DNA from 2 places in the Devosia sp. A449 genome. Region 2 is predicted to be linked to the other one. Evidence: predicted binding sites of a transcription regulator. Region 2 holds the regulator's gene; the other holds the start of a gene.
What was found. The regulator LexA, encoded in region 2, represses DNA repair genes until DNA is damaged. The targets are predictions, from matches to a motif close to TGTTCNNNNTGTGTTCNG.
Positions count from the first base shown of each region.

Region 1: ssb (single-stranded DNA-binding protein) is a predicted target of LexA. The motif match lies at 5,929-5,946, and genes of this name have one in related genera.

Region 1 is NZ_JBTMWU010000009.1:2,777-10,068, reverse strand. Features, by position in the region: gene gyrA (DNA gyrase subunit A) at 1-28, opposite strand, end outside; gene ACX3OW_RS19125 (hypothetical protein) at 227-511, shown strand; gene ACX3OW_RS19120 (efflux RND transporter permease subunit) at 655-3,024, shown strand; gene ACX3OW_RS19115 (hypothetical protein) at 3,151-3,672, shown strand; gene ACX3OW_RS19110 (diguanylate cyclase domain-containing protein) at 3,786-5,123, shown strand; gene ssb (single-stranded DNA-binding protein) at 5,246-5,761, opposite strand; gene ACX3OW_RS19100 (hypothetical protein) at 6,003-6,350, opposite strand; gene uvrA (excinuclease ABC subunit UvrA) at 6,750-7,292, shown strand, end outside.
Region 2 is NZ_JBTMWU010000002.1:545,509-552,800, forward strand. Features, by position in the region: gene ACX3OW_RS08530 (SMP-30/gluconolactonase/LRE family protein) at 1-304, opposite strand, end outside; gene ACX3OW_RS08535 (2-dehydro-3-deoxy-6-phosphogalactonate aldolase) at 301-912, opposite strand; gene ACX3OW_RS08540 (2-dehydro-3-deoxygalactonokinase) at 929-1,849, opposite strand; gene ACX3OW_RS08545 (IlvD/Edd family dehydratase) at 2,133-3,944, shown strand; gene ACX3OW_RS08550 (cold-shock protein) at 4,096-4,308, opposite strand; gene ACX3OW_RS08555 (NUDIX hydrolase) at 4,569-4,982, opposite strand; gene lexA (transcriptional repressor LexA) at 5,030-5,743, opposite strand; gene ACX3OW_RS08565 (molybdopterin molybdotransferase MoeA) at 5,831-7,033, opposite strand; gene moaC (cyclic pyranopterin monophosphate synthase MoaC) at 7,030-7,292, opposite strand, start outside.

The DNA.
Region 1 (7,292 bases), on a different contig from region 2:
CGGTTCCGTTCTGAGGCGTATCGGTCACTGGGGTGATTCTTGGTTGTTCGAACTGGGATTAATCTAGGCGATTCCGGGCGAAATTGCTAATTTCCCCTTGGCAAGCCTGTGGAGAGGCCACCCACACCATTTACCGGGCAGATACCGGCCTTCGCTTTGGCCGCGTCCGACAGCCGTCGCTGGATCGACGCTATTCTCGGCGCGCGGCCTAGGCTATGAAGCAATCATGGCAGATACCTATCGAGCATGGCTTCGCGGCGTCCTGAAATGGCAGAATATTGCAGTGATCGACCTGCGCTCCCTCGATGGGGTTGGCAAGCGGCTGCAAATGGCTGGGCTGAAGACGCTGGGCGAGATTGACGAGATGGAAGGCCCGGCCCTGCTGAAGCTTGATGGCATCGGCGTCGGCGTGGTGCGGCGCACGCGTGGCATCATCCGGACCTGCAAGGCCGAAGAGCGGCGTCGCCGGCCTGCCGAGCAGCGCGTCCGCCCGCCCCGCCCACCGGCATAACAATACCGCTCGGCGGCTGAACACACTGCCCACAGGCAATTATTCGCCCCCTGTCCGCCCCGCTGGACGCCTTCACGACAAAGCCGTACCAATTGCGCCAAATCGTCGCGTCAGGGCGGAGTCGGGTGCCGGTGTCAGTGGGTTTGTTTTTCAAACGTCTGTGGGCGCGCTTCGCCTATGATCGCTCCATCGGCTTCGGCCTCGAATATATCGGCCTGACCACCCTGCGCTATCCCCGCGCCGTGGCGCTGGCGGTACTGGCTTTTTCCATCCTCTGCTTCACCCAGATTCCGCGCGCCAATGTCGATGGCGATCTGCTGCGCGTCTATGCCCATTCCGGGGCCGAATACGACGCCTATGCGCAGCTGTCGGAAACCTTCGGTACCTTCGAAAACGACATCTATGTGCTGGTCAGCACGCCGCGCCTGACCGAGCCGGAAACGCTGGAACGCGTGCGCGAACTGGCCTTCGACCTCGAGCTCAATGAATTCGCCGTGGGCACCATGTCGCCCTTCTCCCTGCGCAAGCCTGATGGCAGGGGCGGTTCGGTTCCGGCCGTGCCCGAGGGCATGGACGATTTTGCCGAAGTCGCCCGGGCGCTGGGCGATTTGCAGCAGAACGATCCGATGATGCGCAACCTCATCACCCCCGATCTGGACGGGGTGGTGCTGATCGTCTTCCCCGACCAATCCATGACCAAGGGCGACGGCACCAGGGCGATGATCGCCAGCCTGCGCGCCACCGTGGCCCCCTATCAGGACGAAAACATCACCATCGAGCTGACCGGTCCGCCAATCTGGACCTCGGAAATGCTCAATGCCGCGGTGGACGACCAGGTCAAATTCACCGTCTGGGGCTTTGGCCTCGGCGCGCTGATCGCCCTGTTGGCGCTGCGCTCGCTGCCCGCCGCCTTGCTGGTGGCGGCCACGCCGTTCCTGTCGGTGATGTGGTCGATGGGCATGATCCTGCTGTTCTTCGGCTCGTTCTCCTTTCTCACCATCATCGTCACCACGCTGGTCCTGGTGATCAGTTTTGCCGAGTCGATGTTCTTCATCTTCAACTGGCTCGCCTATTGGCGCGACGGCATGGAGCCCAACAAGGCGGTTGATGCCACGGTTAAGTTGGTCGGCCCGGCCGCCGGGCTGACCATGCTCACCACGCTGATCAGCTTTGCCTCGCTGGCGCTGACCCCGGGCCAGGGCATTCGCGAATTCTCCTTCGCCGGTGCCATCGGCACCTTCCTGCTGTTTGTCTGCCTGATGACCTTCATGCCGCTGATGCTCAAGGCGGCGATCCGCATGGGCTTCAAGGCCCCCAAGCGCAGCAGTCTGGTGCTGACCGCGCCGCTGCCGCTGAGCTGGTTCCTGGCCAGCCGGTTCGGCCGCCCGCTATCCATCGCCGCCATCGTGGTCACGCTGGTGCTGCTGATCCCCTACGCGCTGATCAAGCCGCATTTCTCCTTCGAGGATTTCGTCGCCACCGATTCCAGCGCGCTGACCGCCGCTGCCGAGATCGATGAGGGCGTCGGTGGCGTGGCGCCGCTCTATATCCGCGTGCCGCTGCAGGATCATGACCCCAATGTAACGCCGCGCGACTTCGACACCATCCGCATCGTGCACGATATTCTCGAAGCCCATCTCGGCGAGAACAAGGTCATTTCGGCCGCCGCGCTGACCAACTACACCGATAACGGCTTTACCCGCGAGGACGTGTTCGACGCTGTTGGCCCCTTCATGCGTAAGCGCTTCGTTACCGATGATGGCAGCCAGGCGCTGGTCACCGGCTTCATGCCGACCATCATCGATTCCGACGATCTCAAGCAGTTGGTCGCCGATGTGAATGCGGAGATGGACGCTGCCGGCGTCACCGGCGCCGAAATCGGCGGCTTCCGCATCCTCACCACCTTCGCCACGGATAATATCGTCACCGGGTTGCAACTGGATCTGACGCTGTCGGTCATCGTCAATATCGGGCTGATCGGCTTTGCCTTCCAATCCTCCCGGGTGGCGCTGGCCTCGGCCATCCCCAATCTGTTCCCGGTGCTGGGCACCATTGCCTGGCTATATTTCACCGGTCAGGGGTTGCAGCTGACCACGGTCATTGCCCTGACCATCGCCTTCGGCATCGCCGTCGACGATACGGTGCATTTCCTGTCGCATTATCTGCATGCGCGGCGCGAGGAAGGCCGGCCGCATCTCGAAGCGGTCAAGCACACGCTGGATCGCATCGGCGGTGCCATCGTCGCCACCACGATCATCCTGTGTTCGGGCGTGGTGATTGTCACCTTCTCCGAGCTGCCGCAGGTGGCGCTGTTCGGCACGCTGTTCGTTTCGACGCTTGCCTTCGCCCTCGTGGGCGACCTGTTCATCCTGCCGGCGCTGCTGGCCGCCGGCGGCAAATTCTTTCACCCGCTGGGCAAGATCCGCGTGCGCACCGCCGACCACGAGCCGACGCCCGACGACCCGATGGGGGACACCGTCACCGGCGAAGGTGGCACGGAAGGCGCGCCCTGAATACTGCCGCTTGCGGGCTCATCGAGCGCCCGCCAAAATGCTGGTGACGCTGATTCTGCGACGGTTTGGTCCGGGCCTCGGTGTCGAATTGCCGGGGGGCGCGATTTCACTGGAGGCTTTGCTTAAATGACCTATTTCAGACCCCTGTGGCGCGCTGTCGCCCTCGCTGGTCTGCTGGCTTCTGCTGGCAGCGTCCCTGCCCTGGCCGGCCCCGCTGATGCTGCCCTGCTGAAGTCCTATATCGGGGACTGGCGCGGGCGCGGCGTGCTGATCGGCGCCAATACCGAAACCGTGGTCTGCCGCATGTCCCTGACGCAGGGCAATCAGGACAAGGTGAACTATAATGGTCGCTGCACCCTGGCCGGCACGCAATTGTCGGTAGCCGGCACCATGGTCTATGTCGAAGCCAATAAGCGCTTTGAAGCGGCGATGAGCTCCAACGCCACCTTTACCGGCGTGGCCGTGGGCCAGAAGCGCGGTAGCAGCCTCATCTTCAACCTGCGCGAGCGCGAGAAGGACGAAACCGGCAAGCCGCTCAATATCAGCGCCCAGATCACCCTCAATGCCGACGCCATTAAGGTGACCTTTGAGGTGGTCTATGTCGAAAATGGCGATAGCCTGCGCGCCGAAGTGCCGTTCTCCCGCTGACCCCGGTCGGGCGACCCGCCGGTCGCCCAATTTCTTTTTAAATCCATGGCCTTGGCACTGAAGAAATCTTAACCACGACACGCTAGCGTTCGGTAGTTCGTAGGATCGCCCAATTGCGTAGCCTTGCTGCCACCGCCCCCTCTGCAGAACCGGCCTTCGCCGGTGACTTCCCACACGACCATGCCTTTGACGGCCGCCTGCGCCGTCTTGCCAAGCTGCTTGGCGTGGGCAGCGCGCGGTTGACCAGCCTTGCCGCTGACAATGTGATGACCATCGCGTCGGTGGGTAATATCACGCAGAATCTGGCCGGGCTGGAGGCGCGTGCGCTGGCGGCGGAATACCCCTTGGTCATGGCCGATACCGCCATTGTCGGCGCCCGCTTTTATGCCGGCCTGCAGCTGCCCGCCGCCTCTGATCGCCCGCCGCTGCTGCTCAGCCTGTTCGACGCGCGCCCGCGCAGTCGCCAGATGGCCGAGCGCATCGTGGCGCTGGCGCAGGATATTTTTGCCCGCGCCACCATCAGCCGACAAAACCGCACCATCCAATCCCAGGCCGGGCGTATCGCCGCGCTGGAGGCCGAGGACCAGTTGCGGCGCCAGCTATTCGACCGGGCCTCGGCCACGGCGCGGATCGGGGTCTGGCAATGCGATCTGGCCGACAATGCCATCGCCTGGACCGACAGCGTCTATGACATTTTCGAGGTCCCGCACGGTGCGCCCATTACCAGGGAGCAGACGCTCACCCTCTATACCGATGCCTCCCGCCTGAAGATGGAAGCGGCGCGCGCCGAGGCGATCCGGACCTGCACGGATTTCGGGCTCGACGTGGAAATCATCACCACCACCGGCAAGCATCGCTGGATGCGGCTGACCGGTGCGGTGGATAGCCAGGATGGCGTGGCCAAACGCATTTTCGGCATGAAGCAGGACATCACCGACGAAAAGCTGATGGCCGACCGCACGCGCTATCTGGCCGAATTCGACGTTATGACCGGCCTCGCCAATCGCAGCCTGTTCCAGGCCCGGCTGATCCAGCTCGACGCCGGGTATCACACCGTCGGCACCCTGCTGCTGGTCGACCTCGACGGCTTCAAGCAGGTCAACGACACCTACGGCCATGCCGTGGGCGACGAATGCCTCAAGGAGGCGGCGCTGCGGCTGAGCGAAAGCTGCGTCGGCGCCGATCTGGTGGCGCGGATCGGCGGCGACGAATTTGCCGCGCTGCTCGGCCCCGACATCGCGCCCGACGCGGTCAAAGCGCAGGCCGCGAGCATTGTCGGCACCATGGGCCGCCCGCTCACCCGGTTGGGCCAGACCCTCACGCTCAGCGCCTCGGTCGGCGTCGCGTCATATCGCGGCGGCGCGCCGGAGGACCTGTTCCGCCAGGCCGACACCGCGCTTTATGCGGCCAAGGCCGCCGGTCGCAACACGTTTTGCGTGTTCGCCACCTGACCGATGCTGGTAGGCTGCCTGCCTGACTGCCTGACTGACTGACTGGCTGCCGGCCCGCCCCCTCCCACCGTCATTGCCCACATACAAAAAAGGGGAGCCGCTGCCCCCCTTTGCTGCCGTTCCTAGAACGGGATGTCGTCATCCATGCCGCCGGGCTCGAAGGCCGGGGCGTTGGCTTGGGGCCGACGGGCACCGCCGCCACCACCCTGAACGCCGCGGAAACCGCCGCCTTCATTGCCATAGCCACCCTCATTGCCGCGCGGCGCGCCGGCGCCTTCGCCTTCGCCGCGACCATCGAGCAGCGTCAGGTTCGAGTTGAAGCCCTGCAGCACCACTTCGGTGGAATATTTGTCGGCGCCGGACTGGTCCTGCCACTTGCGGGTCTGCAACTGGCCTTCGAGATAGACCTTGCTGCCCTTGCGCAGATAGCTTTCCGCCACGCGCGCCAGCCCTTCCGAGAAGATCACCACGCGGTGCCACTCGGTCTTTTCGCGGCGCTCGCCGGTATTCTTGTCCTTCCAGGACTCCGAAGTGGCAACGCTCAGATTGACCACCTTGCCGCCGCTGGGAAGGTTACGCACTTCGGGATCGGCGCCGAGATTGCCGACCAGAATGACCTTGTTCACGCTGCCTGCCATGGCGAATTCCTTTTTATTCAGTCCCGCCCTGTCGTGGCCTGGGACGCTTACTTACCGGTTGCACAGCCCTGCCGCCTCAACGGCGGTCCAGCAGATGTGCGGCCGCGACTTTACCGCTTCCGACAGCGGAAAGCGCGCGGGAACCGATTGTTTTAAACAACACTGTTCGTTCCCTTTATGTTCCAATTCAAACTGACCTGTCAAGCCGGCCCCTCCCCATCAGGGCGGGACCGGCGACAGATCAGGCTGGCGTCAGCGCCAGCGCACAGGCCTCGGCCAGAACCTTGTTGGGTGCCTCGGCTCCGAGCGGAGTCGCCCAGCCTGACTTTTCGATGATGCCGCGGCGCGAGAAGGCCGATGCCGCGGTGAATTCGGCCAGCACGACGCCAGCCTGCGGATCGGACTTCGAACGCTCCACGCAATACGGCGTCAGCGCCGTCGCCAGATTGCTGGCCGACAACTTCGCTGCTGCCTCCTGGGCGCTACCGCCGGTCACCCAGCCGCCCCAGGTAAAGCCGATGATGGCCAGGGCAACGGCGCCAGTCGCCGCGCCGTACAGCGCGGGTTTCGTCCATGCGGGAATGTTCATGAAAATCCGATCAGTGTCGGGACAGGCCGCAGGATTGTCGGCCAGACTGGAATGGTAGCACAGCGAAACCGGCCTGCGGGAACCGATTGCGGCATTTCTGCGGCAGCGCGGCGCTGCTGACACATCCTGTCAGCAGGCTTGGCCGACATCGGGGCGCAACCACTTTGGGGGCCAGCATGTTCTCCCTTGACCGAATCCTGTTCGTTCTGTTTATGTTCTTGTCGCGAATGACGCTTTGGCAAGCTTGGGGGACACGCTAAGGTGAGCGGACCGCCGGACGGCCATGCGCGCGAGCCGCTTGCAGCAGGAGCAGGCCGCGCCTATCTGTCTGGTCTTCCCGACCCCAAGCCTTCTGCCGCCGTGCCGCTATCTCGGCGCACCGAGCCATGGACTGAAATGATGACGCTAAAGCCCAGCCAGAACCGAGAGATCGTCGTCCGCGGCGCCCGCGAGCACAATCTCAAGGGCATCGACCTCCGGCTGCCGCGTGACAGCCTCATCGTGATGACGGGCCTGTCGGGGTCCGGAAAATCCTCCCTGGCATTCGACACCATCTATGCCGAAGGCCAGCGGCGTTATGTCGAGTCGCTGTCGGCCTATGCCCGCCAGTTCCTCGAAATGATGCAGAAGCCCGATGTGGAACATATCGAGGGCCTGTCGCCCGCAATTTCCATCGAGCAGAAGACCACGTCGCGTAACCCGCGCTCTACCGTTGGCACGGTCACCGAGATATACGACTATCTGCGCCTGCTGTTTGCCCGCGTCGGCGTGCCCTATTCGCCGGCCACCGGCCTGCCCATCGAAAGCCAGACCGTCAGCCAGATGGTCGACAAGGTGCTGGAGCTGCCCGAGGGCACCCGCCTGTTCCTGCTCGCGCCGATCGCCCGTGGTCGCAAGGGCGAATACAAGAAGGAACTGGCCGATCTGATGCGCAAGGGCTTC
Region 2 (7,292 bases):
TGGTGCGCGTCGCCGGATTGTCGGCTTCAATCTCGTTGATCCGGTTCATGCCGCCTGTGTTCAGATCGAACTCCTTGAGGCCGGTTTCGGTGGCCAGCGCCAGCGTGTGGTCATCGATGATGGCAGCGGCGGCCACGATCTCGTTGAACAGCCAGCTATCGGCAATCTCGCCGGCCGCCGTCACCGCGAACAGCGTCTGCTCGTTGATATCGAAAAAGAACAATTGCTGGCGGCCAGCATGCCAGATCGGGCCTTCGCCCAGGGCACACTGGCTGTCGATCAAAAGGCGCGCGGTCTGGGTCACTGAGCGGCTCCCGCGTCATAGGCGGTGACGGCCGCGGCGGCACGCTCGGCCACCTGGGCGACGCTCATGCCGGGCTTGTAGATATAGGTGCCGAGGCCGAAGCCGACGCAGCCAGCGGCGAAATATTCATGGAAATTGTCGGGGTTGGCGCCACCCACGGCATAAAGCGGCAGCTCGGGCGGAAGCACCGCCTTCATCGCCTTGATGCCCTTGGGACCCAGCACTTCGGCCGGGAAGAATTTGAGACCGGTCGCACCGGCATGTACCGCGCGGAACGCGTCGGACGGGGAGAAGACCCCCGGATAGGAGCGCAGGCCCCGGCGCACCGTCTCGGCGATGACATCAGTGTTGGTGTCGGGCGAGACGATGAAACTGCCGCCCGCTTCGGCCACAGCGGCGACATTGGCGGTGGTGAGAACCGTGCCGGCGCCGATAGCGGCCTGCTGGCCCAGCGCCTTGACGGCGAGGGAAATGCTGGTCAGCGCATCGGGCGAATTGAGCGGCACTTCGATCATGGTGATGCCGGCGGCGACTAGCGCCTCGCAGACGCCCACAGTTTCGGCCGGCGTAATGCCGCGCAGGATGGCGATGATGTGACGATGGTTCATGGCAATGAACTCCAAACTAAGCGGCAAAACTGCGCGCGGCCTTGAGGCCGGCGAGCACGATAGCGGTGGTATCCTGGGCCTCGCCCGTGGCGCCGATCATGGCGAGCACCTGGGTGTAAAGTGCGCAGAGCGCCGGCGAGCCGATCAGCGGCACCGGCTCGGTGCCGATCAGGTGACGATTGCCACCAATCTCGGTGCCGATCAGCAGGCCCGACAGATAACCGGCGCACCAATCGGGCTGGCGGCCCGAAAGCAGCGAACTGGCCCGAACCTGGAACAGCGTGCCCAGCAATTGCTCGGGATGCGCCAGGCCGGCCGCCGCGCCTTCGGCAAAGCCCTCGGCCCGGCCGGGGCCATCGAGGTCGCCGCCCAGCGAATGGCGCAGCACGGAATTTACGCGCAGCACTTCAAACATTTCGCCGGTCATGGCGGTGGAGAAATGCTCGATGCGGGTGCCGGAGAGCTGCGCCCATTTGGAATGGGTGCCGGGCATGCAGACCACGCCGGTAAAGCCCGGGCGCAGCGCTGCCAGCCCCAGCAACTGGGTTTCTTCGCCACGCATCACATTGTCGGCGCCGCCCTTCTGGCAGACGCCGGGCAGGATGGCGGGGGCCAAAAAATTGTCGGGCATGACCGGGCGCACGGCGCCGTCGAACAGCCCGCGCAAATCGGTGGGCGCTTCGAGATAGGGCGCTTCCAGCCACCCTTGGCGGGCGCCGGCCATGCCGCAGATCAGCACCTCAATAGCGCCGGAGCGCTCCGGGCTAACGCCCTCGAGCACCTCGCTCAACGCGCCAGGAAACTCTTCGCGCGTCAGCTTGCCCATCCCCTTGGGCGAGCTTCGTTCGAACGCGACGCTGCCATCGGCGCGCACGCCCCAGGCCCGAAGGTTGGAGGTGCCCCAGTCAACGGCTACCCAGTCTGCAATCTCAGTCACGTCGTCTCCTCACCGCCTGCCTCGTCGCGGCGCGACCCTAATGGCTGATATCCGTTTCAGCCAGCCCGATTCTGCGTCAGAGAACAGCCCGGATCGGCCCATGCGGTCCCCTCGTTTGGTAAGGTTTTCAGAGCGTTGAGGAATATCGACGGGCGTGAATTCATCGCCGCGTTCAATTGTATGATTTTTTCTTCGGAATCGCGTTCACTCTGGCGTAAGCCGTGTTAGAACGGCTGCAAACGCGGGCCCGTCGGTGTGTTTCGCGACGCTAGAGGAAAATGACATGACTGCAGGCAATGGCCAGGGCGAGGCGCCCAAGAAACTGCGTTCGCGGGCCTGGTTCGACAATCCCGACAACCCGGATATGACGGCGCTCTATCTTGAGCGCTACATGAATTTTGGCGTGTCGCGGGAAGAACTGCAGTCGGGCAAGCCGATCATCGGCATTGCCCAGACCGGCTCGGATCTCAGCCCCTGCAATCGCCATCACATCGTGTTGGCCGAGCGCGTGCGCGAGGGCATCCGTGAAGCCGGCGGCATCGCCATCGAATTTCCGGTGCATCCGATCCAGGAAACCGGCAAGCGCCCCACCGCCGGGCTCGACCGCAACCTGGCCTATCTCGGCCTCGTCGAAGTGCTGTACGGCTATCCGCTCGATGGCGTGGTGCTGACCATCGGTTGCGACAAGACCACCCCGGCGATGCTGATGGGCGCGGCCACCGTCAATATTCCGGCCATCGCGCTGTCGGTTGGGCCGATGCTGAATGGCTGGCACAAGGGCGAGCGCACCGGCTCGGGCACCATTGTGTGGAAGGCGCGCCAGATGATGGCCGCCGGCGAGATCGACTATGCACAGTTCATCGAGCTGGTGGCGTCGTCGGCGCCGTCGACCGGCTTCTGCAACACCATGGGCACGGCCAGCACGATGAACTCGCTGGCCGAGGCGCTGGGCATGCAATTGCCCGGTTCGGCCGCCATTCCCGCGCCCTATCGCGACCGCCAGGAAATGGCCTATCGCACCGGCAAGCGCATTGTCGACATGGTCCACGAAGACCTCAAGCCGTCCGACATCATGACCAAGGACAATTTCCACAACGCCATCGTGGTCAATTCGGCCATTGGCGGCTCGACCAACGCGCCGATCCATATCAACGCCATTGCCCGCCATATCGGCGTACCGCTGGATATCGATGATTGGCAGGAGCAGGGCCACAAGGTGCCGCTGCTGGTGAATTTGCAGCCGGCCGGCGAATATCTCGGCGAGGATTTCTACCATGCCGGCGGCGTGCCCGCCGTGGTCAACGAGCTGATGACGCAGGGCCTGATCCGCGAGAACGCGCCCACCGTCAACGGCAAGACCATCGGCGAAAACTGCGCCAGCACGGTGATTCAGGACGACAAGGTCATCCGGCATTTCGGCAATCCGCTCAAGGCGGAGGCCGGGTTCCTGGTGCTGCGCGGCAATCTGTTCGACAACGCCATCATGAAGACCAGCGTCATCTCCTCCGAGTTCAAGGAGCGCTACCTCAACAATCCGGCGCATCCCGGCATGTTCGAAGGCAAGGCGGTGGTGTTTGATGGTCCCGAGGACTATCACCACCGCATCGACGATCCGGCGCTGGAAATCGACGAAAACACCCTGCTGTTCATGCGTGGCGCAGGGCCCATCGGCTATCCCGGTGCGGCCGAAGTGGTGAACATGCGGCCGCCCAACTATCTGATCAAGAAGGGCATTCATGCCCTGGCCTGCATTGGCGATGGTCGCCAGTCCGGCACCTCGGGTTCGCCCTCGATCCTCAACGCTTCACCCGAAGCAGCGGCCGGCGGCAATCTGGCTATCCTGCGGACCGGCGACAAGGTGCGCATCGACCTCAACAAGGGGCAGGCCAATATCCTGATCTCGGATGAGGACATCGCCACGCGCCGGGCCGAACTGGAAGCGGCGGGCGGTTACAAATACCCCAAGCACCAGACGCCGTGGCAGGAAATCCAGCGCGGTATCGTCAGCCAGCTGGGCGATGGCGCCATTCTCAAGCCAGCCGAGAAGTATCAGCGCATCGCCCAGACCGAAGGCGTGCCGCGCGACAACCACTAAGCGCACGGCAAAATAGCAAAGGCCCGCATTTCGATGCGGGCCTTTTGTTTTGCCGGTCAGCGCGGGATAGAACCCGCAAAAGAAAAGGGCCACCGCGCTTTCACGCGGTGGCCCTTGACCGAGCAGCGCCGAAGCGCGCTCGCCTTGCTAACTAGAGCAGGGTCAGGTTCGTTGCCGATTCCTTGCCGTCACGGCCGGTCTCGAGCTCGTAGGTCACCTTGTCGTTCTCATACAGGCCCTGCAGGCCCGAACGCTGAACAGCGGAGATGTGGACGAAGGCATCCTTGCCGCCATTTTCAGGCGAAATGAAGCCGAAGCCCTTGGTGGTGTTGAAGAATTTGACGGTGCCGGTGATGACGGACATGATAGTTTCCTTGTGCTCTTACGAGCGGTTATCCAATGGCAACACGCCAAAGGAAAATAACGTTCGCATGGTAGAGAAGGAAGCCACGGTCCGGCACGCCGGCATTAGGCAGCCGACTTAGGCTGAAAACGTATGCCCACTATGTGGCACGAAATGGCGCCGATTGCAAGGTCTCGCGAATAGTGGTTGCAAGAACAATGCAGCAGCCCAAGCAAACCGCCTGCCTGCTTGCTGTTCATCCCCGCCACACCGGCAGTGGGCTACGCCAACGCCGCCCTGATATGGGCCAGCGCCCGGACGAAGATCGGGTGCCAGTCGGGACCCGGCTCGGCCGCCAGCGGCCACCAGAAAAAAGCAAAGCGGTGGCCGCCATCATCCGCGGTGTCAAAAAGCCAGCGTGATTCCAGCGGTCCGGCCTCAACGCGCACAAAATGCCAGAGTTGATCGGGAGCGATAGCAAGGCTGCTGCCCAGGTCGGACGTCACAATGGCTTGGGTGAGGCCGGACTCCTCGGCCAGTTCGCGGAGCGCTCCGGTGGCGATAGTCTCATCAGCCTCAAGCGTGCCCTTGACCAGTTGTACGCCGGCGAGCGGATGCCGAAACACCAGCAGCTCCGGCCCGTCAGACGTGGGGCGGAGCAGCACAGGGCAAAGCTTTTCGATGGGAGCCGGCATGCGAGGATTTATGCCCGTCATGCCGGCCAAAGGTCAAAGCCGTCGGCTCAGTATTTGCGCAAAAGTCCAACCAGACGACCCTGCACCTTGACCCGGTCAGGCGGGAAAATGCGGGTTTCATAGGCGGGATTGGCCGCTTCCAGCGCGATTGTATTCCCCTTGCGGCGCAGGCGTTTAAGGGTTGCTTCCTCATCATCTACCAGAGCAACGATGATCTCGCCGGTGCTGGCGACATCCTGCTTCTTGATGAGCACGGTATCGCCATCGAAAATGCCGGCATCGATCATCGAGTCGCCGCGCACTTCGAGCGCGTAATGCTCGCCGCTGCCCAGCATTTCGGGCGGCACCATGATGGTGTGGGAATGGGTCTGGATCGCCTCGATCGGCGTGCCGGCGGCGATGCGGCCCATGACCGGGATGGCGATCGGCCTTGCATAGTCATCAGCGGCCGACATGCGCGAGGGGGGCGACGCCACCTTGCCCAGATTGCCTTCGATGACCGAGGGCTCGAAGCGGGTCTTGCGGCCGCCAAGCGATGGGTTCATCGAATCGGGGAGCTTGACCACCTCCAATGCCCGGGCCCGGTTGGGCAGGCGGCGGATGAAGCCACGTTCCTCGAGTGCGGTGATCAGCCGGTGGATGCCCGATTTGGATGCCAGGTCGAGCGCATCCTTCATCTCATCAAAGGATGGTGGAATACCGCTTTCCTTCATCCGCTCGTGGATGAACATCAGCAGCTCGTGTTGTTTGCGCGTGAGCATGGACCCCTCGGGAGCAGAATCGGAACATAGACGGAACGACCATACGTGTTCCAGTTATGTTCTGCAATATCCCTTGGGCTTTTACTGTCAGAAACCGTCCACGGGGAGGGCTTCGACTAGCGTGCCGGCGGGTTGGCCGGGGTCGTTTTCGGGCTGGATAATCAGCATATCGGCGCGCGCCAGCGACGAGGTATGGCCGCTGTCGGTTTGCGAAATAGGCAGCAATTGCAAGCCGTTAGCTGTGTGCAATAGCTGCGCGCGCATGAAGTGGCGGCGGGCAGTATTGGGTGGGGTCGGACCAGCCAGCGGAAGGTGCCAGGGGGTGGGTTCGGGGTGGCCGAGCCAGGCGCGGAGGGCAGGGCGGATGAAGACCATGGCGGTGACCATGGCGGAGACCGGATTTCCGGGCAGGCCGAAGATCAGCGTCTTGCCTTTTGTCCCAAACATCAAGGGCTTACCGGGGCGCATGTTGATGCGCCAGAAGTCCAGCTTCACGCCGAGATCGAGCAAAACCGCCTGCACGATGTCATGATCGCCGACGCTGGCGCCGCCAGTAGTCACCAAGATATCTGGCGGATTGTCGAAGATTTCTGCCAGCATGCTGGCAAGTTTCTTGCGGTTATCTTGCGCGATGCCGTGGTCGGTAACAGATTGGGCGTAGGGAGCGAACAAAGGAGCCAGACCAAAGCTGTTTGATGCAACAATCTGGTCGGCTCCGAGTGGGTTGCCGGGCAGCACCAATTCGTCGCCGGTGGCGAGCAGGGCAATGTTCGGCCGTTTGGCGACGCCCAAAGTTGCGGCATTGGCGGCGGCGGCGACGGCGAGGTGCATCGGGGCGAGGCGCATGCCCGGATCGAGCAATTGCTGGCCGGTGGCAAAGTCGTTGCCGCGGGGGCGAATGCTGTGACCGAGCCGGGCTGGGGCGGTGAAACGGACGACGCCGTCCGCTGCGACGGCCTCTTCCTGCATGATGACGGTATCGGCGCCGGGGGGCGCCGGGGCGCCGGTGAAGATGCGGACGGCCTGGCCGGGCTCAATTGTGCCGGAGAAGCCGGCACCGGCTTGCGAGGTGCCGACAATGGTCAGGGCGTGGCCGTCGACCACATCGGCGGCGCGCATGGCGTAGCCGTCCATGGCGCTGGCGTTGAAGGGGGGCTGGTCGTGAGTGGCGAGCAGTGGCTCAAGCAGGACGCGACCGGCCGCCTGGGCGAGCGGCACGGTTTCCAGCGTCGGGGCAGGAACGCGGTTGAGGATGGCGGCGATGGCGGATTCGACCGGTAGCAGGCTCATGGCCGGGAGAAGTCGCCGGATTTGCCACCGGATTTTTCCAGCAGGCACATGTCGGTGATGGTCATGCCGCGATCGATGGCCTTGGCCATGTCGTAAAGGGTGAGCGCGGCGGTCGAGGCGGCGAGCAGCGCTTCCATTTCGACGCCGGTCTGGCCGGTGGTTTCCGCCGTGGCGTGGATGAGAATCGCTTCGGCTCCGTCCTGCTCGATATCGACGCTGACCTTGGTCAGCGGAATCGGATGGCAGAGCGGAATGAGGT